DNA from 3 places in the Dietzia sp. NPDC055343 genome. Region 1 is predicted to be linked to each of the others. Evidence: predicted binding sites of a transcription regulator. Region 1 holds the regulator's gene; each other region holds the start of a gene.
What was found. Region 1 encodes LexA, which represses DNA repair genes until DNA is damaged. Its sites were predicted from a motif close to CGAACANNTGTTCG; they were not measured.

Region 1 (7,819 bases):
CGATGTGGAGACCGTTGTTGCGCAGGAGAACCGACGACGGCGACCCGGCATCGCCGAGATAGCCCACGAGCTGAGCGGCGTCCCGGAGTCCGGTGGTCGAGCCGTCGGCGACCGTGACCTGCAGAGCGCCGTCGACGACCGCGTAGCCGGTGGAGCCGACATGGCTGCCGGTCTCGAGCGGGGCCGCGTCGTCGAGGAACTCGCGGGCCCACTCGATGACCTTGTCGCCGCGCACCTTGTTGTAGGAGCTGCCCTGCTCCGCGCCATCGGACTCCGGGATGGCGTCGGTGCCGTAGAGGGCATCATAGAGCGAACCCCACCGCGCGTTGCCGGCGTTGATCGCGAAGCGCGCGTTGGTGATCGGCACCACGAGCTGCGGGCCGGCGATCGTCGCGATCTCCTCGTCGACGCCTGCGGTCTTCACCGAGACGGACTCGGGCGCGGGGACGAGGTACCCGATCTCCCGGAGGAACGTCTTATACGCGGCGGGATCGATCGGGGCCGGGTTCTCCTGATGCCACGCGTCGATCTTCGACTGCAGTTCGTCGCGCACCCCCAGAAGTTCCCGGTTACGAGGCGCGAGGTCGGTGAAGATCGCCGCCGCGCCGGCCCAGAACTCGTCGGGGTCGACCCCGGTACCCGGGATCGCCTGCGAATTGACGAAGTCGTACAGGACCTTGTCGACCTGGATACCGCCGACGGTGATGCGATCGGACATCGATGCTCTCCTCCTGTTAGGGGATCGTTCTCGGCTCAGACTCTAGTTGGCGCCTCTGACGGCTTCATCTGGCATTTCCACAGTGTGGAACGCCGGGCCCCCTGGGTAGGATTCGGCCCATGGCGCAGAACAGGTCGGTGGCTCCGGCGGAGATCACGTTCATCAAGGGGCACGGCACCATGAACGATTTCGTTCTCCTGCCGGACGACCGCGCCGAGCTCGAGCTCGACTCCGATCTCGTGCGTGCCCTGTGCGACCGCCGCGCGGGTATCGGAGCGGATGGGATCCTGCGGATCGCCACGGCAGGGGCGCTTGTGGAACAGGCGGTCCTGTCCGAGCTGCCGGACGGTGTGCTCGAGGCGGACTGGTTCATGGACTACCGCAACGCCGATGGCTCCATCGCCGAGATGTGTGGCAACGGGGTCCGGGTGTTCGCCCACGCGCTGGTCGCGACCGGCCGCGCGGAGACGGGAGAGGTCCGGGTCGGCACCCGTTCCGGACCCCGACCGGCCCGGATCCTCGAACACCGCGGAGATCGCGCGGTGGTCCGTGTCGATATGGGGCAGCCGGAGCTTCTCGGTCTGTCGTCAGTGCAGGTCGGGGATCGGACGTTCGCCGGGATCGCGGTGGACATGGGCAATCCCCACCTCGCCTGTGTCGTGCCCGGGCTCGATGGTGAGACGCTTGCGGCGCTTCCCCTCCACCGCCAACCGGGGTTCGACACGGACTTCTTTCCGGAGGGGGTCAACGTGGAGATCTCGACTCCCCTGCGGGAGGGCCGTGTCTCGATGCGGGTCCATGAACGTGGGGCGGGCGAGACGATGTCCTGTGGGACCGGAATCGTCGCCACGGCGGTGGCCGCGCTCGCGGATGCCGGCCGGACCGCCGGCGAGGTCGTCGTCACGGTGCCGGGCGGGGAGGTCGCCGTCGGCCTGACCGAGAGCGGATCCACGCTCACCGGCCCGTCGGTACTCGTCGCGGAGGGCACATTCCGGAGGTCGTAGCGCATGTTCTCCGTCTATCCCGGGGTCGGCGCCCGGCGGCATGACCGGGCTTGGTATGAGATGATGGCCGGGAATGACTAACGAATCCGGGGCGGCGGACCGCCCACTACGTAATCTCGACCCCTCCATCGGCGAACTGCAGCTCGAGGAACGCTCCTCGCTGCGCCGGGTCGCGGGTCTGTCCACAGAGCTCCAGGACGTCAACGATGCCGAGTACCGGCAACTCCGACTGGAGCGGGTCGTGCTCGTCGGGGTGTGGACCGAGGGCTCGTCCGCCCAGGCCGACGCGGCGATGGCCGAGCTCGCCCAACTCGCGGAGACCGCCGGGTCCGAGGTGTGCGACGCGCTGATCCAGCGCCGGGACAAGCCCGATGCGTCGACGTACATCGGGTCCGGCAAGGTGAGCGTGCTCAAGGATGTGATCGCCGCCACCGGCGCGGATACGGTGATCTGTGACGGTGAGCTGACCCCGGGCCAGCTGATCTCGCTGGAGAAAGCCGTGAACGTCAAGGTCATCGACCGGACCGCACTGATCCTGGATATCTTCGCCCAGCACGCCACGAGCCGCGAAGGCAAGGCGCAGGTCTCGCTGGCCCAGATGGAGTACATGCTTCCCAGGCTGCGGGGTTGGGGCGAGTCGCTCTCCCGGCAGGCAGGCGGCCGCGCCGGCAGCAACGGTGGCGTGGGCCTGCGCGGTCCCGGCGAGACCAAGATCGAAACCGACCGCCGCCGGATCCGTGAGCGGATGGCGAAGCTGCGACGCGAGATCAAGGGTATGAAGCAGGCTCGCGACACCAAGCGTCACCGCCGTCGTGCCACCCCGGTGCCGTCGATCGCGATCGCCGGGTACACGAACGCCGGTAAATCGAGTCTCCTGAACCGGATCACCGGAGCCGGGGTGCTCGTTCAGAACGCGCTGTTCGCCACCCTGGACCCCACGACCCGGCGTGCAGATCTCCCGGACGGGCGAACGGTCGTGTTCACCGACACCGTGGGCTTCGTCCGACACCTTCCCACGCAACTCGTTGAGGCATTCCGATCGACTCTGGAAGAGGTCGTCGATTCGGAACTGCTCCTGCACGTGGTCGATGGCTCGGATCCGATGCCGCTGCACCAGATCGAAGCGGTGCGCAGGGTGATCAACGACGTCGTCGAGGAGCAGGGCGCCGAGCGGCCCCGTGAGTTGGTCGTGATCAACAAGATCGATGCGGCAGACCCGTTGGTGCTGACCGAGCTGCATCACGCGGTTCCGGACGGCGTGTTCGTGTCCGCCGCGACGGGGGAGGGGATGGACGAGCTCCTCGAGGCGATCATGGACATCATTGCCTCCGGTGACACTGAGGTCACGCTACTCGTGCCCTACCGGCGGGGTGAGGTGATCTCCCGGGTGCACGCGGAGGGCGCGGTTCTCGCTGAGGCGCACACGCAGGAGGGCACGAGGATCACGGTGCGGCTGCCCCAGTCGGTGGCCGGCGAGGTGTCCGAGTTCCTGGCCGACGGCACACACGGCGGCGCCGCCTGAGCCCGGGTTCCGGGAGCAGGCGGCGCGGGCCGGACTGGGGACTTCTCGTGAACGTCACATCTTGCGGAAGACCGTGACAACCTTGCCGAGCACCGTCGCATGCTCGCCGGGAATGGGGCTGAACGCGGGATTATGGGGAAGTAGCCAGACGCCCGTCTCGTCCTTACGGAAGGTCTTGACCGTGGCCTCCCCGTCGATCATCGCGGCCACGATCTCGCCGTTGTCGGCCACGTTCTGCTGACGGACCACCACATAGTCGCCGTCACAGATCGCGGCGTCGATCATCGACTCGCCGACCACCTTGAGCATGAACAACTCCCCCGACCCCACCAGGTCCGCAGGTAGCGGGAACACTTCGTCGACCGCCTGTTCAGCCAGAATCGGCCCCCCGGCGGCGATGCGCCCCAGCACGGGAACATAGACCGCTTCCGTTGCCCCGGACGGGCGCCCCTGAGGCGGGGTGGGTGCGCGCCGACCCCGCGACTTCTGGCCCGGGACGCCATGCACGTCGACCGCCCGCGGCTTGTGGGGATCCCGGGTCAGGAAGCCCTTCTTCTCGAGGGTCCGGAGCTGATGCGCGACGGAGGAGGTGGACTGCAGTCCCACCGCATCGCCGATCTCCCGGATGCTGGGCGGATATCCACGGTCTTTCACCGTGTCGTGGATATGTAGCAACACGCTCTTCTGACGAGGCGTGAGCGCCTCGAAGTCCGGTTTCGGCATCGCGATGTCCCTTCGGCGAATGGATGTTCGACGTCTCTCTTTGTCTACACCCTAGACGGGCCGGGAACGAAGCGCCACACACCTGTTCGAAGAAATTCGCGCTCGGGTGGTGACTCTGTCGGAGTCGCGTGATACAACTCTAGGCAGTGTTCGAGTTCGAACAGGTGTTTCGGGCAACACACACAAGCGTGCGATTCCGTGTCGCACAGTCTGTCGAGTAGGGAGTGGCCATGTCCGTTCAGGAGCTTCAGTCGCACGCGCACCTCACGCGGAGCTGGACCGAGGTCTGCGCAGGGGAACACGGCGTCGTCTCGGTCCGGGACTCGGGGGGCCGGGGCGGGCGGCCGGCGTCGGCTCTGCCGTCCGGCGCCTCACGCACCCGGCCGGTGGTCCGTTCGAAGGGCCGACGTGCCGGTGGGGCTGTGAGCACGGATCGCGCGCGGCCGGTATCGGCACGCAAGTCAGTGCAGCGCCGGGGTGTGGCATTCGACCGATCGCCGGCGAGCGGTCGTTCGACTTCTGCTGCCCCGGTCGTGCCCGGTCGTCGGATCGTGGTCCGATCGGCGGGGTCTGTGCGCGCGTGCAACGTGCAGGCGCCGGCGACGGCGCCCGTGGGAGTGGTGGATGACGTGCCGACGTGGGCGCTGGTCGTCTGTGGAGTCCTTTTCGGGATCGCGATGCTCCTGGCGCTGGCCTTCCTCGGCGGGCCCGCCTACGCGTGATCGGGTGGTCGGCCTCTTAGACTGGAGTAGAGACGGCACATGGTCCGTCTCCGTCCCGGTGAGCAGTTCACCTGAGGGCGTGAGATCCGGTCAATGAAGGGCGGAACGGGAATGTACTGCCCGACGTGCCACAACGAGGACTCCCGGGTGATCGATTCCCGGTCCGTCGACGAGGGGCAGGCGATCAGACGCCGTCGCGAGTGTTCGGAATGCGGGCACAGGTTCACCACTCTCGAGACGCCTCTGCTGACGGTCCTCAAACGCAATGGAGTGACCGAGTCCTTCAGCCGCGACAAAGTGGTCAGAGGCGTGCGCCGTGCATGCCAGGGGAGGTCTGTGGAGGAAGCCGCACTCCGCAGGCTCGCGCAGCAGGTCGAGGACGCGGTCCGCGCACGAGGCGCCTCCGAGGTCCCTGCGCACGAGATCGGACTCGCCATCCTGGGGCCGCTGCAGGACTTGGACGAAGTCGCGTATCTGAGGTTCGCCTCCGTATACAAGCAGTTCAGTTCGGCGGACGATTTCGAACGAGAGATCATCGCTCTCAAAGAGCGCCGCGACACTCGGTAGCCGGCCGGCTCAACGCGAGGACTTCTGGGACAGTGCGGTACGGACAGCCTTGTCGATCCGCTCCGGCGATACCGACTGGGCCGTACCGAGCGACTGCGCGAACAGCCCGACCCGGTATTCCGCCAGCATCCACCGCAGGTCACGGATCGCTCTGGCGCCGCCCGGCCGCGCGCGAAGCACAGCACATGCCTCCTCGACCGTGGATTCCGAGCGGGCAACCCGTGCCGACAGTTCGGCGTGGCGCCCCGGCGCCTTCTCCGCCAGATCCAGGCGCATCGACACGGCTCGGACATGGCGCTCCAGATGCGGCAGCACGGACGCGGGATGCCGGGCCAGGAACCCTTTTCCGGTCAGGTACTCCAGGGAGGGACGAACAGTGTCAGCGAGCGTGGGCGGGGACTCCGCCAGGCGTGCCGAGACCTGCTGAGCCCGGACCAACGCTGTCACGACGGTCGAGATGGAGGTGGCGACAGCCCCCGGCACCTCGGCCCGCGCGGTGGCACGTAGTTCCAGGAAATCAGCGGCCTCGAGTACCGGCGCGCCCTGTCGGCTCGCGAGCAGTCTGGCGCACACGGCGAGAGAGGCATCCGAGACCAGAGCATCGATGCCGCCGTACGGATACTGGCTGAGGGCGAGACGTTGCTCGACCGGGCGCCCCCGGAGGATCGACGACGGTGCGACGAGATCAGCGGTCATCAAGGACAGGACGGCCTTGGTCTGGGTCGCCCGGCGCTCTTCCTCGGTGGTGCACGCGACCCGGTGGATGCCGTCTGTCGTGATCCGCAGGGCGGGATAGACGGTCACCTCGACGCCGTCCACCGACCCCGTCACCGAGCGAGGCAGATCACCGATCGTGTCGGCAGTCCATTCGCGGTGCGGCCCGTCGTCGGGGATCAGCCGTCGATTGAGGGTGGAACGGACTTTGTCGGTGAGTCTGGAACGCAGTGCTCTGAGGTCGGTCCCCGCGTCGACCACCGTGTCGCCGTCGACGACCTCGAACCTGACACGCAGATGATCAGGTAACTGCTCCGGTCGGAACTCTCTCGGATCCACGGTGGTCCCGATCCGGGTCGACAGCGCCTCCGCCAACGCGACGGGCAGAGGGGCCGAGCGAGGTTTCACATCGGCGAGCAGCAGACCGGCGTACTCGGCCGGTGGCGAACACATCCGCCGTAGGTACTTGGGCAGCGTCCGCAGCATCTCGGTGTAGAGTTCCTCGCGCAACCCCGGGACGAGCCACTCGAACCCCGCTGCGGTCACGGAACTGAGCTGCGGGAGCGGGATACGGATGGTGATCCCGTCCGCGGCGCCACCGGGTTCGAACTCGTAGTGCAGTTCGAAGCGACGTTCACCCTGTTGCCAGAACGGCGGAAAGGCGGCGGCATCCGGCGCCTTCTCCGCGGTGCGGATGTCCTCGTCGGTCAGGCGCAGCGCAGCGGGATCGCGGTGGCCCTTCTTCTTCCACCATGATTCGAGGTGCCGACCGGAGGTGATGTCCGCGGGAAGGCGCTCGAGGTAGAACCCGGCCAGCGCCTCGTCGTCGATCACGAGGTCACGCCGACGGCTACGGGTTTCCAGCTCGCGGGCCTGCTCGACAGCCCGTGCGTTGTCGATGATCGCCGGGACCCGCGTCGTCCATCTGCCCTCGACGATCCCGTGGCGCACGAACATCTCCCGCGCCAACGGTGCATCGACCCGCGAGAGCAGGATCCGCCGCGCCTCTACTACCGTTAAGCCGAGCAGGAGTACCTTCTCGTATGCCATGGCGGCGCCCTGGGCGTCGGACCAGTGGGGTTCGGAGTACTGCGAGCGCACCAGGTGCTCTCCCAACTGCTCGATCCATGCCGGATCGATTCGCGCCACATCTCGCGCCCAGAGCCGAGAGGTCTCGACCAGTTCGGATGCCATCACCCAGCGGGGGGGCTTCCTGGCCAGGTCCGAGCCCGGGAACACCTGGAACCGGATCCCGCGGGTGCCGCGGAACTCGCGTGTGTCCTCGTCGCGCACTCCCACATTGGTGAGTAGTCCCGCCAGGATCGCCTTGTGGAGATCGTCCTCGACGGCGTGCTCGGACGGCGGGTGCCAGCCCTGTTCTCGGCACATGCTCCGCAGTTGGGCGGTGAGGTCCTGCCACTCACGGATGCGCAGCCAGTGTAGGTACTCGGCCTTGCACATCCTGCGGAACGCACTGCCGGACAGCTCGCGCCGCTGCTCGGTGATGTAGCGCCACAGATTGAGGTAGCCGAGGAAGTCCGAGCTCTTGTCCGCGAACCGGCGGTGCAACTGATCCGCCTTGTCCCGTTCCTCGGCCGGTCTCTCGCGCACGTCCTGTACCGTGAGCGCCGCCACCACGACGAGGATGTCGCCGAGAGACCCGTTCCGGTGGCCTTCCACGACCATCCTGGCCAGGCGCGGATCGAGCGGGAGGACCGCCATCTCGCGGCCGAGCTTCGTCAGATGAGGCCGCTCGTCGTCGTCGATGCGTAGGGCGCCCAGTTCGGTGAGCAGCGTCATCCCGTCCCGGACGGACCTGCGGTCCGGTGGCTCCACGAACGGGAAGTCA
Region 2 (7,819 bases), on a different contig from region 1:
GCAGGGACTCGTTCATGAAGCGCTCGCCGCGCGAGTTGACCATGAACGAGCACGGCAGCGACCGCTCGGCCAGCGCGAACCACGGGCCGCGCGGCATGAGGATCGTCGGACCCCACCAGGCGTCCTCCATGAAGGACAGGGCGGCGCCCGTCTTCTCCATGTACTCGATGCCCTCGCCGGTGTTGGCGGCGGCGCCGACGGTCCACGAGGTGGGGATGGGCTGACGCTGGTACTTGTCGCGCATCTCCTGGTTGTGCTCGAAGCCGCCCGAGCCCATGACCACGCCGCGGCGGGCACGGAGGGTGACCTCTTCGCCGTTCCGGGTGACGGTGATGCCGACGACGCGCTCGTCATTCCCGGACCCCTCGGTGACCAGTCCGGTCATGGGGGTCTCGAGCCACACCGGCACGCCGGCGTCGAGCAGGCCCTTGCGCATGGCGGCGATGAGCGCGCGGCCCATACCGACGGAGTTCTGCTTGCGGGCCTTGGCGAGGAACATGCGCGCGGCGACCCGGATCGAGCGCCGGATACCCTTGGTGTGCGGGCGCTGGAGGAGGTTGAGCCAGCGGTAGTCGGACTGCATCACGACCATGTTGGCCGGGGCCTTGGCGTAGCCCGGCTCCAGCTTGTCGGCTTCGGGGCCGAGCTGGTTCAGGTCGAAGGGGCGGGGCTCGACCGAGCGGCCGCCTAGGCGGCCTCCGGGGGCCTCTGGGTAGTAGTCGGAGTAGTCCTTGACCCACTCGAGCTGCAGCGGGCTGTTGGCGAGGATGAAGTCGAGCACCTCGGGGCCGCGGTCGATGTAGGTGTCGATGCGCTCGGGGGCCACGACGTCACCGATGATGGACCGCAGGTAGGTCCTGGCGGCCTCCGGGGTGTCCAGCACACCGTCGCGCTGGAGCACGGAGTTGCCCGGGATCCACACGCCGCCGCCGGAGCGGGCGGTGGAGCCTCCGTAGTGTGGGGCCTTCTCAACGAGGACCACGCTGAGGCCCTTCTTTGCTGCCGCGAGGGCGGCCGTCATGCCTGCTCCACCGCTGCCGACGACGACGACGTCGAATTCCTGGTCTGCCATGTAGAACACGTTATAGAACTGATGGCAATCGCGCCAGACGCCCCAGGTAGCATCCCCCTCATGCTCAACGAGGAGACCCGTGCCACTCTCGCGCAGCGACTCTGGGACGCCGAGGCCGGCGTGACCCCGATCGCCCCGCTCACCGACGACCACCCGGACCTGACCCCGGACGACGCGTTCGAGATCCAGCTCGTCAACATCCGGCGCAAGCTGGACGCGGGCGCCGTGGTCACGGGCCACAAGGTGGGCCTGGCCTCCAAGGCCATGCAGGAGATGATGGGCGTCGACGAGCCCGACTACGGCCATCTCCTCGACACCATGGAGTACCCCGAGGGCACGCCGATCGAGGCGGCGAGGTTCTGCTTCCCCCGCGTCGAGGTCGAGGTGGGCTTCATCCTCGGCGCCGACATCCCGCCGGAGGGCTGCTCCCAGGAGGAGGCCGCCGCCGCGATCGAGTGGGTCGTGCCGTCCATCGAGTTGATCGACTCGCGGATCAAGGACTGGAAGATCACCCTCGGCGACACGATCGCCGACAACGCCTCCTCGTGCGGCTACGTGGTGGGCTCCGGCCGCGTGCGCCTGGCCGACATCGATGTGGCGGCCATCGAGGCCACGCTCTACAAGAACGGCGAGTTCCTCGCCTCCGGCCGCTCCGATGCGGTGCTGGGCAACCCGCTCAACTCGGTCGGTTGGCTGGCCTCGACCGTCGCCAAGTTCGGCGTGCGCCTGCGCAAGGGCGACGTGATCCTGCCGGGCACCGCCATCCGCGCCATGGACGCAACCCCGGGCGACGCCTTCCGCGCCGACTTCGCCGGGCTGGGCTCGGTCTCGATGGAGTTCCGCTAGCGGTCTGCGTTGAGCGCACGCCCCGCCGCCACGGCCACCCGGGTGACCAGCGGCTCCAGTCGGGCCAGCGCGCTCTCGTCCGCCGCGCTGGCCGACAACGCCGCAACCGCCCGAGTTCCCCCGGGGGCCGGTCCGGAGTCGACGGCGGCGTCGTCGTCAAAAACCGGGGCGGCCACGCAGTACAGGCCGGGCGTGAGTTCGGCATGGTCCAACGATCGCCTCCTGCGCCGGATCTCGGCGAGCTCGACCGCCAGCGCGTCCGCCGAGGTGACGGTGGTGTCGGTCCACGCCACCATCGGCCCCCGGGCCACCCGCGCGGCGGCCTCGTCGTCGAACGCCAGCATCGCCTTGCCGACCCCCGTGCAATACGCGGGCAGCCCGCCCCCGATCCGTGACGGCGACGGGATCGGCCGCGGCCCGTGCAGCTTGTTGAGGTAGACCACCTCGTCGCGGTGCAGTGTCGCCAGGTGGACGGTCGCGCGCGTGGCCTCGAAGAGGTGCGCGAGAAAGGGCGTGAGGACCCGGCGGATCCGCTCGTACTCCGGCGACACCGGGATCGGGTCCAGCTCGTGGATCAGCGGACCCAGCCGGTAGTGCTGGCCGATCCGCGTGACCGCGCCGTTGCGCTCGAGCGCGGCGAGGAGCCGCAGTGTCGTGGACTTGGCCAGCCCTGTGGCGCGCGCGAGTTCGCTCAACGTCAGGCCGCCGCTGCCCGCGGCCGTCGCGCGCAGCACGTCGAAGGCGCGATCGACGGGGGACGCGGGGGGCTGTGTCATGTGGCGAGTGTAGCGCGATGCTCCGACACAGTGCCCGGTCTAATTCGAACACTTGCGCGATAGTGGGACGGCGGGTACGGTCGTACATACGTTCTACTGATGTGCGGCGGGGGTGGCGACGATGACGTCGGCGGGTTCGTTGTCTGCGGTTCCCGAGTCCTCCTGCTGCGAGGATCTTGCCGCTGTGAGCGAGGCGGCGCGGTCGGCGACGCTGGCGCCGAATCGGGCCGGGGCCACGCGGTTGGAAGCGGCTGCGTTGTTGGTGCGGCAGCTGGCTCGGGCTGCTGAGGCCGACGATTCGGGGCGGCCGGGGTTTGCGCGGTTGGATCCGCAGGCGCGGGCGCGTGACCATATGGCGGCGGCGTGTCAGTTGACGTGTTGGCATGCGGGCCGGTTGGTGTTGGCCGGGGTGCAGATCCACACCCGGCTGCCGCGGATGCTGTCCATGGTCGGGCGGGGGCTGTTGCCGGAGCAGTTGGCCATCGATATCGCCTGCCGGTTGGCGCAGGTGCCGGACGCGATCGTCTCTGATGTGGAGGATGCGGTCATGGCCCGCGTCGGGCACGATCTGGACGGTGGTGACCGGCCGTCGCGGTCGGCGGTGGAGGCGATGATCGACCGGGCCGTGGAGCGTCTGGATCCCGGGGCGGCGCAGGACGCGGTAGATGCGGCCACAGAGTCGCGCACGGTGCGGTTTCGCCGGGGCCGCGACGGGATGGCCTCGATGTGGGCCAAGCTGCCGATCGGGGACGCGGAGATGCTGCGCTGCAGGATCGAGACCGATGCCGCCGCGGCCGCCGCCGACGGGGTGCCGCGGCCCATGGACCAGCTCCGCGCTGATGCACTGTCGGCGTTGGCGGTGTACTCGCCGGCCGGGCCGGCCGAGGTCGTTGATGGCATCGAGCTCGGCCCGGTGCAGGTCGGGGCGGACCTGCCGCGCCCGACGGTCGGTAACGCCGCCGCGGCCACCGGTCAGCCGATCCGGATCAGTGTGATCGCCGCGGCCGCGCGGGGACTGCCCGATCAGGTGGAGTTCGTCACCGGCGCGTACACCAGCTTCGACTGGCTGTGTCAGGAACTGCTCGAGGGCGATGACGCGCGGGTGCGGTTCGAGATCATCGACCCCGCCCCCGGCGCCCTGGACACCCCGGAGCGGGCACTGCGGTACGTCATCTCCCCGGCGTTGGCCGAGCGGATCCGGCTGCGTGATGGCACCTGCCGCCATCCGGGCTGCGCGGTCGATGCCCGGGACTGCGACATCGATCATGTGATCGCGTTCGACCGGGCCACCCCGGAGTTGGGCGGGCCGACCCTGGAGTGGAACCTGGTGTGCCTGTGCCGCAAACACCACCGCGAGAAGACCTTCGGCACCAACTCCTACCGGCCCGGGCCGCTGGGCGAGCTGATCATCACCACCGACACCGGGCACCAACACCGCACGCGGCCGAAGGGTCCACTGGCCCGGGCACGCGAGGGCATCCAGGAACAGGTCGAGATCATCCTCAACGACAGACTCTTCTCACCCGACGGATACCTCACCAACCCACCCGGAACCGACAGACGCGACCGACCCGCCTGAAGCGTCAGTTCTCTGGTGTTCTACTGAACGGCACACTCGTTTGTGGCGGGGGTTCCGCGCGGGCGAGACTGCTGTCATGACGGAGAAGAAGAAGCTCACAGCCGCGATCGTGGGGTCCGGCAACATCGGTACCGACCTCATGTACAAGCTCGAGCGCAGCGAGTACATCGAGCCCAGGTGGATGATCGGCATCGACGCCGAGTCCGAGGGGATGAAGCGCGCCGCCGAGCACGGCCTCACCTGCATGTCCGGTGGTGCCGACGAGTTGCTCGCCTCGATCGAGGCCGGTGGCGAGAAGCCCGACCTGCTGTTCGAGGCCACCAGCGCCTACGTGCACAAGGAGTACGCCCCCAAGTACGAGGCCGCCGGCATCGTCGCTGTCGACCTCACTCCCGCGGCGGTCGGCCCGATGGTCATCCCGCCGGCCAACCTGCGCGAGCACCTCGACGCCCCCAACACCAACATGGTCACATGCGGTGGCCAGGCCACCATCCCGATGGTCCACGCGGTTTCCTCGGTCGTGCCGGTCGATTACGCCGAGATCGTCGCCTCCGTCTCCTCGGAGTCGGCCGGCCCCGGCACCCGCGCCAACATCGACGAGTTCACCGAGACCACCAAGATGGCCATCGAGCAGGTCGGCGGCGCCAAGCGCGGCAAGGCGATCATCATCCTCAACCCGGCCGAGCCGCCCATGATCATGCGCGACACGATCTTCTGCTCGATCCCCGAGGACGCCGACCACGACCTCATCACCACCTCCATCCGCAAGCGCGAGAAGGAGATCCAGGAGTACGTGCCGGGTTACCGGCTGCTCCAGGAACCGCAGTTCGACCCGCCCACCGAGATCACCGGCGGCATGGCACGCGTGGCGATCTTCGCCGAGGTCGAGGGGGCCGGTGACTTCCTGCCGCCGTACGCCGGGAACCTCGACATCATGACCGCCGCCGCCGCGAAGGTGGGCGAAGAGATCGCCAAGACGAAGCTCGGAGTGTGACAACCATGGACAAGACCAACCCCTACAACGCCGACGCACGGGCGTACAGCTCCGAGCTCGACATCCGCATCACCGACTCGTCGCTGCGGGACGGCTCGCACCACAAGCGGCATCAGTTCTCGGTTGAGGACGTCCGCAACGTCGTCGGCGCCCTCGACGGCGCGGGAGTCCCCGTCATCGAGGTCACCCACGGTGACGGGCTCGGCGGCGCGTCGTTCAACTACGGCTTCGCCAAGTCGTACGACCAGGAGCTCATCAAGGCCGCGGCCGAGACCGCCAAGCAGGCCAAGATCGCGTTCCTCACGCTGCCCGGTCTGGGTATCAAGGACGACATTCTCGCCGCGCGCGACAACGGCGGCTCCATCTGCCGCGTCGCCACCCACTGCACCGAGGCCGACGTCTCCATCCAACACTTCGGCTACGCACGCGAGCTCGGCCTCGAGACCGTCGGCTTCCTCATGATGAGCCACACCCAGCCGCCCGAGGTGCTGGCCAAGCAGGCCCGCATCATGGCCGACGCCGGCTGTCAGTGCGTCTACATCGTCGACTCGGCCGGCGCGCTCGTGATGGACCAGGTCTCCGACCGCGTCGCGGCGCTCGTCGCCGAACTCGGTGACGACGCCCAGGTCGGCTTCCACGGTCACGAGAACCTCGACGTGGGCGTGGGCAACTCGATCATGGCGATCCGTGCGGGCGCCCAGCAGATCGACGGCTCGACCCGCCGCTTCGGCGCCGGCGCCGGCAACACTCCCGTCGAGGCCCTGGTCGGCGTCTGCGACAAGCTCGGTATCACCACCGGCGTCGACTTCTTCAAGATCGCCGACGCCGCCGAGGATGTCGTCCGCCCGCTCATGCCCACCGAGTGCGTCGTCGACCGCCAGGCCATGATGCTCGGCTACGCCGGCTGCTACTCGTCGTTCCTCAAGCACGCCGAGGGGCATGCGCAGCGCTACGGTGTGCCGTCATCCGAGATCCTCATCCGCGCCGGCGAGCGTCGCCTCGTCGGCGGCCAGGAGGATCAGCTCATCGACATCGCGCTGGAGATCCAGAAGGAGCAGGCGAACGCCTGACCCGCGCTCCGCAGCGCCCAGCCGCGCCCCTCAGAGTCAGCCTCGCCCGATATACCCGGGCGGGTGACTCTGAGGGGCGCGGCTGTATGCGCTCACGGATCGACCGCAGCCGGGCCGGTGGCCCAGGCCACGACGGGCTCGAGGGCGGCCTCGTCGACCTGATCGAGGCGCCGCGCCGGCAGCAGCATCCGCGCGGCGGGGGCGTCAGGGGTGCGACGCAGCGATCGGCGCAGCGCGGCCATCAACACGCGGTCCGGCCGGGTGAGACGTGCCGGGTCGAGGTCGCCGCGCAGGTGGAACGTCGTGACGACGCGGTGGGAGGCGGCGACGAGTTTCGCGGCGAGGTCGCCGCGCCCCGGGTCACTGGCGGGGGAGAGGGCGACGACGACGAGGGCCACGCGACCCGGAGCCGACCGGATCGCCCGGATGACCCGTCTCCGGCCCATGATGCGCGTCGCGTACACGGGCGCGAGGACGATCAACGGGTCCGGCCGGCCGGAGGCGTCGAACGAGGACAGCTCCACCGCCGACGTACCCAGACGCTCGGCGAGAGCGAGGGCGTACCGGCGAGTGGAGCCGTACTTGGAGGTGTAGACGATGGCGGGGCGACTCACGCACTCGAGTCTGTCACCCCACCGGGTCACTCGGAGTAGGAGACCTCGACGCGGTCGGTCTTGGGTAGGAGCTGGCAGCTGAGGACGTAGCCCTCGTCGACCTCCTCGGGGTCGAGGATGCCGTTGTGGATCATCTCGACCTCGCCCGATTTGAGGATGCAGGCACACGCCGAGCACTCGCCCTTGCGGCAGGAGAACGGCGCCTTGATGCCCTTGGCGAGCAGGACGTCCAGCAGCGGGGTGTTTCGCGGCCAGTCGACCTCGTGGACCTCGTCGTCGAGTTCGACGATCGCGGTGGCGGGCCCGTCGCCGTCTTCGGACGGGGTGTCGTCGATGACGATCTCGGCGAACGGGTCACCCTCGATCGAGGAGAACACCTCGGTGTGGATGAGGTGCATGTCGGCCCCTGAGCGTCGCAGGCCGTCCTTGACGGTCTCCATGAACGGGGCCGGCCCGCAGATATAGGAGTGACGCTTGGCGGCCACCGGCTGCAGGACGTTGCCGATCATCTCGGCGGTGGGGATGCCGGAGACCGACTCGAGCCAGTGGACCACCGTGAGACGGTCCGGGTGCTCCCGCTGGAGCTTCTGCAGCTCGTCCTTGAAGATCACCGAGTTCTCGTCGCGGTTGGCGTACACCATGACGATGTGTCCGTTGCCCTGCGCGATCGCGGACCGGAGGATGGACATGACCGGGGTGATGCCCGAGCCGGCCGCCAGCAGGATGAAGTCCTGGTCGAGATTCTTGGGGGTGAAGATGCCGGACGGGGCCAGGACGTGCATGTCCATGCCGGCTTCGGCGTTGTCGCACAGCCAGTTCGAGCCGTAGCCGTCAACCGTCCGCTTGACCGTCACCTTGAGCTGCGAGT
Region 3 (7,819 bases), on a different contig from region 1:
GAGCTCTCCACCGCGGCGCGCGACGTTCCGGTCAGGTAGTAGATCTCCTCCTGCCCGTCCACCATCCGGGAGATGTACTCGGCGATGGTGGTGCCCGCCTCGGCGTCCGCAGCACCCTCCGCACCGTCCGCACTCTCGACCGCCGGCCGCGTCGAGGCGAACGTGCTGACCGCGAGCAGCTGATCCCGCGCGTCGACATCCGCGATCAGGCCCTCCTTGAGGACCGCGCCGAAGTTCGCCCAGAAGCTCCGGAACTCCTCGGGACGATCCCGCTTGACCTGCTCGATCGCCTGCAGCACCCGCTTGACCAGCCGCTTGCGGATCGCGCGGATCTGGCGGTCCTGCTGCAGGATCTCGCGGGAGACGTTCAGCGAGAGATCCTGGGCGTCGACGATGCCCTTGACGAAGCGCAGGAACGGCGGAACCAGCTCCTCACAGTCGTCCATGATGAACACCCGACGCACGTAGAGCTGCACACCCCGCTTGACGTCCGGCGAGAACAGATCGAACGGCACCTGCGAGGGCAGGAACAGCAGCGCCTGGTACTCGAACGTGCCCTCCGCCTTGAGCGTGATGGTCTCGAGCGGCTCGTCCCACGCGTGCGAGATATGGCGGTAGAACTCCGCGTACTCCTCGTCCGAGACCTCGGACTTGGGGCGCGTCCAGAGCGCCTTCTGCGAGTTCAGCGTGACGGTCTCGGTGATGGAGTTCTCGGCCGAGGGGTCGTTGGCCTCGTCGTGGTCCCCCGTATCGCCCTCCGACTCCGGCGCGGGGCGCTCCACCTCCATCCGGATCGGCCACGCGATGAAGTCGGAGTACGTCCGGACGACACGCCGCAGCGTGTTCTCGTCGGCGTAATCAGGCAGCGCGGCGTCCCCACCGGCAGGCTTGAGCTGCAGGATCACCGACGTGCCCTGGGGCGCGTCCGCGTCCTCCTCGATCGTGTACGTGTCCTCGCCACTGGAGACCCAGCGCGTGCCGGTCGACTCCCCGGCCTTGCGGGTGACCAGCGCGACCGAGTCCGCGACCATGAACGTCGAGTAGAAGCCGATGCCGAACTGACCGATCAGGTCGGCGGTGGCCTGCTCCGAGATCTCGCCCGATTCCTGCGCCGCCCGCGCGGCCGACAGCGCCTCACGCATCTGCCCGGTACCCGACTTGGCGAGGGTGCCGATGAGGTCCACGACCTCCTCACGGGACATACCGATGCCGTTGTCCCTGATCACGAGGGTGCGGGCCTGCTCGTCCGGGATGAGCTCGATGTGTAGATCGGACGTGTCCACGCCCAGCGTCGAGTCCTGCAGCGCCGCCAACCGCAACTTGTCCAGCGCGTCGGAGGAGTTGGAGATGACCTCGCGCAGGAACGTGTCCGGATTGGAATAGATCGAGTGGATCATCAGATCCAGCAACTGTCGGGTCTCCGCCTGGAACTCCCTGGTCTCGGCATTCCCGGTGTGCTGACTCATCGCGACATCCATTCCCTTCCGCGCGTAAATGCGCCCCTGTTATCGGCCACTGCACATCCCCTGCGGGCGTGGTCTGACGAGGACAACCTATCCGGCCGGTCCGACATTCCCGGGTGGGCGGTCCTCGTCGTCGTCATCCCCCGCCCCTATCCTCCCGCCCTCGCCCCGCCGCCACCTGCGGTGCCCTGCGCGATACCTGCAGGGCACCCCAGGTCAGAGGCCGTTTCGAGCGGCTCTGCAGTCGAGGGCCGTCCCGCGCCGCGCGCCGACCACCGCGCACCAACCACCGCCCGCCGACCGCGCCAGCGGAGCCCGCCCGCGCCACGTCGCCGCACCGCCCTGACCTGCGGTGCCCTGCTCGACATGTTCAGGGCACCGCAGGTCAGGGGGACCGAGCGCGCGTGGCGACACCGGGGGCGACGACGACACCATCGCTACCGTGTCGTACCTCGAACATACTGTCGAGCCATGACCGCTACCCAGACCTCCTCCCGCACCGATTCCCCGTTCCCCGGCCCGCTGCCCGGCGGGCACTTCGAGACCCCGCCCGGCTTCACCACCACGACCGGCCCGGCGGCCGATGTGCTGGTCCCCGAGGCCTACGCCAGGTGGGACCCCGGGCAGCGCCGCGGCTACCTCGCCAGACGACTGGTCAACGCGGCCGAGGGCGGCACGCTGCTCTACGCCTATGACTGCGTCCGGACGGCGCGCGAACGGGATGAAGTCCGCGACCCGTGGGAGACGGCGGCCACCATGATCGGGGCGTCCATGTCGATGTCGCGGTACGGGGCGACGCGGCTCATCTCCACCGCCGTGGAACTCATCGACCGGCTGCCGCGGACGGCGGCCCTGTTGCTGACCGGGTGGATCGGGCTGCTCGCGGCGCACACCATCGCCGAGGAGACCGCGCTCGTCGCCGACGAGATGATGCCCGAGATCGACCGCCGGATCTGCGAGGGGCTCGCCCCCACCCGACGGCGCACCCACCCACCCCGGCTCGGACCGCTGCGGAAGATGCTGACCAAGACCATCAACAAGTACGACCCGGTAGGCGCGGACGCCCGCGCTGAACAGGCACGACGGGGGGTGGACGTGGAGATGGTCCCGCTCGGGAACGACCGCGGGATGCTCAGCGCCACGCTCAAAGCGGAGGACGCGATCGAGATCTTCCAGCGCCTGGAAGGCCTCGTGCGCAGCGCCGATCCGGATGATCCGCGCACTGCCGGGCAGCTCCGCGCCGCCGGACTACTCGCGATGAGCCGCGGCTGGACCTGCCTGCCCGATCCCGACGGCGAACATCCCGCCGACCCCGCCGCGCAGGACGCCGCGAGACGAGTGGTGATCCACGCGTACGACGACGGCAGCGCCGACAATCGCGGGCTCAGCCTCTACGGGTACGGACCGATCACCCGGCACACGGCGGATCAGCTGGACCGCAGCGCCCGACGCAGGCTCGACGAGCTCGCGCACCTCGCCGACCCGCACAGCGAGTCCGCGGGCCGGTACCGCCCGTCGGAGGCGCTGGCCCGGTTCTGTCGCGGAAGGGACGGGACCTGCGTGTTCCCCGGATGCCAGACCCTGGCCGAGCATGCGGACCTGGACCACATCATCCCGTTCGACCACGACGATCCGGCCCGGGGCGGTCGCACGACGAGTGACGATCTGGGCTGCCTGTGCCGGACCCATCACCGGCTCAAGACCGACGGCGTGTGGGCGTACTACCGCGACGTCGACGGGTCGTACGTGTGGCTCCACGGGCCCAACCACCCCGAGCCCGACCGTGGCACCCGCGTGATCACCGGCCCGACCGGATCCCTGGCGCACCTCTCCGCCCCGCGGCATCCCGACAGCAGCCGGCGCCAGATGGCCGCCGCCGAATCCGGGCGCACCGGCGGGCAGGGTGCGGCTGAGGGGCGCAGGCGCCGTCCGCACTTCGCGGACCGGCGTCGGGCGGACCGTCGGATCCGCCGCGAACGGGCTGAACAGCGACTGGCGGACCGGTCGAGGCAGGTGACGCCGGTGACGCCGGTGATGTCGGTGATGCCGGACGACGAGCCACCATTCTGAGCCGCGAAACCGAGGCTGAATAACCGTTGCCGACGACAGCTCCGCGGATTAGCGTCCCTGTGGAGGAGACGCCGCCACACGACGCCCCCTGGCCCCTACCCAGCGAAAGGTGCCGTCATGGCCCTGACCACCAGTCCCTACCTCTCATTCCCGGGTAACGCCGGGGAGGCGTTCCCGTACTACCAGGAACTCTTCGGCGGAGAGCTCGAGGTGCAGACCTATGACGCGATGCCGTCCCTGGAGGGCTTCCCGTTCACGCCGCCGCCCGGGGCCGTGGCCCACGCGACGCTGACGGCGCCCGGGATAACGCTTGCCGGAGGCGACAGCATCGGCGACCATCTGCCCTCGCTGTCCAGCGATGTCTACTCGTTCCTGCTCACGTTCGACTCCGTCGACGAGGCCCGCGGGTTCATCGACAAGGTCGTCGGGGGCGGCGGCGCGGCGGGCATGCCGTTCGAGGAGGCTCCGTGGGGAGATATGTACGGACAGGTCACGGACCGGTTCGGGATCCGATGGGACGTCAGCGTGCCGGCCCGACGGTGATTTCGCGCCGCAAGAACACGTAGCCCCCGTAGCGATCAACTCTGCTTGTTACTGTGCGGTCATGGATATTTCTGGAGCAAGTGCGATCGTCACGGGCGGCGCGTCGGGCATCGGCGCCGCCGTCGTCCGTCAGCTCGCCGCGAAGGGCGCGAAGGTCGTCATCGCCGACCTGAACGCCGACAAGGGTGAGGCCCTCGCCAAGGAGGTCGGCGGCGCGTTCGTGTCCGTCGACGTGACCAAGACCGACCAGAACGAAAAGGCCGTCGCGGCCGCTCTCGAGCTGGGCCCGCTGCGCTACCTCGTCAACTCGGCCGGCATCGGCTGGGCGCAGCGCACCATCGGTCGCGACGGCGAGTACTCCTCGGCGTTCGACCTGGACTCGTTCCGCAAGGTCATCGAGATCAACCTCATCGGCTCCTTCGACATGCTGCGTCTGGCCGCCACCAAGATGAGCCTCAACGAGGCCGACGAGGACGGGCAGAAGGGCGCCATCGTCAACATGGCCTCCGTCGCCGCGTTCGACGGTCAGATCGGCCAGGCCGCCTACTCCGCTTCCAAGGGCGGCATCGTGGGCCTGACCCTGCCCGTCGCTCGTGACCTGTCGGCCGCCGGCATCCGCCTCAACACCGTGGCCCCCGGACTGATCGACACCCCGATCTACGGCGAGGGCCCGGATTCGGAGGCGTTCAAGGCCAAGCTGGGCGAGAGCGTCCTGTTCCCCAAGCGCCTCGGCTCGGGCGACGAGCTCGCCTCCATGGTCATGGAACTGCTCGGCAACCCGTACATGAACGCGCAGACCATCCGCGTCGACGGCGGTATCCGGATGCCACCGAAGTGACCTGAAACGGTCAGCACGGCGAAGGGCCCCACCGGAGCAGTTTCCGGTGGGGCCCTTCGCTGTGTTGGTCCCGTGGCTGTGTGGCGTCCCGGCTCAGGACCTGGCGCGCCGCATCTTGAGACGACCTTCGAGGTACACGGCCAGCTTGGTGAGCGAGTAGTTGATGATGATGAACAGGATGCCGGCGACGATGTACGCCGGCACGGTGTTCGCGTACGCCGACCCGAGCGTCTTTGACCAGGTCAGCAGCTCCAGGTAGGTGATGCCGTAGCCGAGCGCGGAGTCCTTGAGGACCACGACCAGCTGACCGACGAGCGCCGGGAGCATGGCGGTGAGCGCCTGGGGAAGCTCGATCGACCGGAGTACCTGTCCGGGTGTGAGTCCGACAGCGAGCCCAGCCTCGGCCTGGCCCTTGGGCAGACCGTGCACGCCGGAGCGCACGAGTTCGGCGATCACGGCCCCGTTGTAGAGCGTCAGCGCGGTGACCACCGCGGCGAGCGGGGCGTGCACGTTGGGCACCAGGTCAGAGGTGGCGAAGTAGCCGAAGTAGGCGAACACCATCATCAGCAGTACCGGGACCGCGCGGAAGAACTCGACGATGACGCTGCAGAACCAGCGCACCGGGCCGATCGGCGAGAGCCGGCCCATGCCGAAGAGCAGGCCGAATATCACCGCGAGGACGATCGAGATCCCCGCGGCAGTGAACGTGCCCTTGAGGCCGGGAATGAGATAGGACGTCCAGACCTCGGGGTCGATGACGAACGGCTCCCACATCGAGGCCTTGAGCTGGCCGGCCTCGTCGAACTTCAGGTAGACGAAGTAGGCGATCGCGATGGCGATGAGCGCGCCGATCACGGTGAGGATCCGGTGCCGCACCCGGGCCTTGGGGCCGGGGGCGTCGAACAGCACGGTCTGGGTACTCATCGCTTCACCGCCAGCTTCCGGGAGAGGGAGGTGGTCCCCAGGCCGATCGGCAGGGTGAGGACCACGAAGACCATGGCGAAGAAGAAGAACATCGGGAGGCTGGCGCCCTCGTTCTCGGTGATGATCTGCATCAGTCCGGCGGAGTCGCCGACGCCGATCACGGCCGCGACCGTCGAGTTCTTGATGAGCGCGATGACGACCGAGCCGAGCGGGGCGATGGCCCCGCGGAACGCCTGCGGCAGGATCACCTCGCGCAGGGACTGGCCGAAGCCCAACCCGATCGAGCGGGCCGCCTCGGCCTGGCCGACCGGCACGGTATTGATGCCCGAACGCAGGGCCTCGCAGATGTAGGCCGCGTGATAGACGGACAGCATGATCACAGCCCACCAGAAGGCATTGCGGGCGAAGTCGTCCGACATCGACAGCTGCATGATGAAGGACAGGCCCAGGATGCTGAAGACCATCAGCAGGGTCAGCGGCAGGTTTCGGAACGTGTTGACGTACGAGGTACCGATGCCCCGGAGGACCGCCACCGGGGAGACGCGGAGGATCGCGACGATCGTCCCCAGGATGAACGCACCGATGATGCCGAGCACTGAGAGCTGGATCGTGACCCAGACGGCCGCGAGGACGTCATACTCGGCGAACATATCGCCCATGGTCAACCTTCCTTAGGGAGGGCCTCGGCCTCCACACATCCGGGCCGGGATCACCGGCCGGGATGCGTGGAGACGACGACTACCGGATCAGATCAGGAGCAGGGGGCCGGCTCCGGCGGGTTGCCCGGCCCCGGAACGAAGCCGGCGGTGCCGAGCGTCTCGTCGAACGCGGTCTGCCAGCTGCCGTCGTCGATCATCTCGGTCAGGGCCTCGTTGATCTGCTCGCACTTGTCGACATCACCCTTCTGGATGCCGATGCCATACAGCTCCTCGGTGAAGGAGGCGCCGACGACCTTGAGCTGGCCCTGGTACTGCGGCTGCGCAGCGTAGCCGGCCAGGATCGTGTCATCGGTGGTCACCGCGTCCACGGCGTTGGACTGCAGCGCGGAGACACACTCGGAGTAGGTGCCGAACTCCTGCAGGTTGACGCCCGGGACCTGCTCCTGGAGCGTCTGCGCCGAGGTCGAGCCGGTCACGGAGCACAGACGCTTGCCCTCGAGGGACTCCGGGCCGGTGATGGACTCGTCGTCGACCCGGACCAGGAGGTCCTGACCTGCGATGAAGTACGGGCCGGCGAAGCTGACCTTCTCCTTGCGGGAGTCGGTGATGGAGTAGGTGGCGACGATCATGTCGACCTGGCCGGTCTCCAGCAGCGTCTCGCGCTGGGCGCTCGGCGCCTGGATCCACTGGATGTCGTCCGCGGAGGTGCCCATCTTCTCGGCCACGTAGCGTGCGACCTCCACGTCGAAGCCCGTGTAGTCGTTGCCCTCCTTCAGGCCGAGGCCTGGCTGGTCGTACTTGATGCCGATCTTCAGCTTGTCGCCGCCGTCGTCCGAGCTACAGGCGGCCAGGCCGAGGGCCAGAGTCACGGCCGCAGCAGCGGCACCGATCCGTCGGAATTTCATCTTTACTCCTCGTGGGGTGGGTGGATGAGTCGCGTACGGGTCCGCGTGCGGTCCCTGGGGGTCTAATTGGTGAGGATCTTGGACAGGAAGTCCTTGGCCCGCGAGCTCTGCGGGTTGGTGAAGAACTCGTCGGGGGTGGCCTGCTCGACCAGCTCACCGTCGGCCATGAAGACGACGCGGTCGGCGGCCTTGCGGGCGAAGCCCATCTCGTGGGTGACCACGACCATGGTCATGCCGGATTTGGCGAGTCCGGTCATCACGTCCAGGACCTCGTTGATCATCTCCGGGTCGAGGGCGGAGGTCGGCTCGTCGAACAGCATGACCTTCGGGTCCATGGCCAGGGACCGGGCGATCGCCACGCGCTGTTGCTGGCCGCCGGACAGCTGGGCCGGGTACTTGTCGGCCTGATGGTCGACG

Region 2: ACWIE7_RS04950 (DUF222 domain-containing protein) is a predicted target of LexA. The motif match lies at 2,776-2,789, and genes of this name have one in related genera.
Region 3: ACWIE7_RS12450 (DUF222 domain-containing protein) is a predicted target of LexA. The motif match lies at 1,917-1,930, and genes of this name have one in related genera.

Annotation. Positions count from the first base shown of each region.
Region 1 is NZ_JBSHMJ010000010.1:93,644-101,462, reverse strand. It holds gene ACWIE7_RS07275 (malate synthase G) at 1-718, opposite strand, end outside; gene dapF (diaminopimelate epimerase) at 838-1,722, shown strand; gene hflX (GTPase HflX) at 1,796-3,244, shown strand; gene lexA (transcriptional repressor LexA) at 3,299-3,967, opposite strand; gene ACWIE7_RS07255 (hypothetical protein) at 4,447-4,689, shown strand; gene nrdR (transcriptional regulator NrdR) at 4,801-5,256, shown strand; gene hrpA (ATP-dependent RNA helicase HrpA) at 5,266-7,819, opposite strand, start outside.
Region 2 is NZ_JBSHMJ010000006.1:109,094-116,912, forward strand. It holds gene kstD (3-oxosteroid 1-dehydrogenase) at 1-1,072, opposite strand, end outside; gene ACWIE7_RS04940 (2-keto-4-pentenoate hydratase) at 1,133-1,918, shown strand; gene ACWIE7_RS04945 (IclR family transcriptional regulator) at 1,915-2,694, opposite strand; gene ACWIE7_RS04950 (DUF222 domain-containing protein) at 2,816-4,273, shown strand; gene ACWIE7_RS04955 (acetaldehyde dehydrogenase (acetylating)) at 4,350-5,267, shown strand; gene dmpG (4-hydroxy-2-oxovalerate aldolase) at 5,273-6,337, shown strand; gene ACWIE7_RS04965 (flavodoxin domain-containing protein) at 6,430-6,951, opposite strand; gene ACWIE7_RS04970 (2Fe-2S iron-sulfur cluster-binding protein) at 6,978-7,819, opposite strand, start outside.
Region 3 is NZ_JBSHMJ010000024.1:32,002-39,820, forward strand. It holds gene htpG (molecular chaperone HtpG) at 1-1,466, opposite strand, end outside; gene ACWIE7_RS12450 (DUF222 domain-containing protein) at 1,935-3,533, shown strand; gene ACWIE7_RS12455 (VOC family protein) at 3,651-4,076, shown strand; gene ACWIE7_RS12460 (SDR family NAD(P)-dependent oxidoreductase) at 4,138-4,914, shown strand; gene ACWIE7_RS12465 (amino acid ABC transporter permease) at 5,008-5,838, opposite strand; gene ACWIE7_RS12470 (amino acid ABC transporter permease) at 5,835-6,497, opposite strand; gene ACWIE7_RS12475 (glutamate ABC transporter substrate-binding protein) at 6,590-7,402, opposite strand; gene ACWIE7_RS12480 (amino acid ABC transporter ATP-binding protein) at 7,465-7,819, opposite strand, start outside.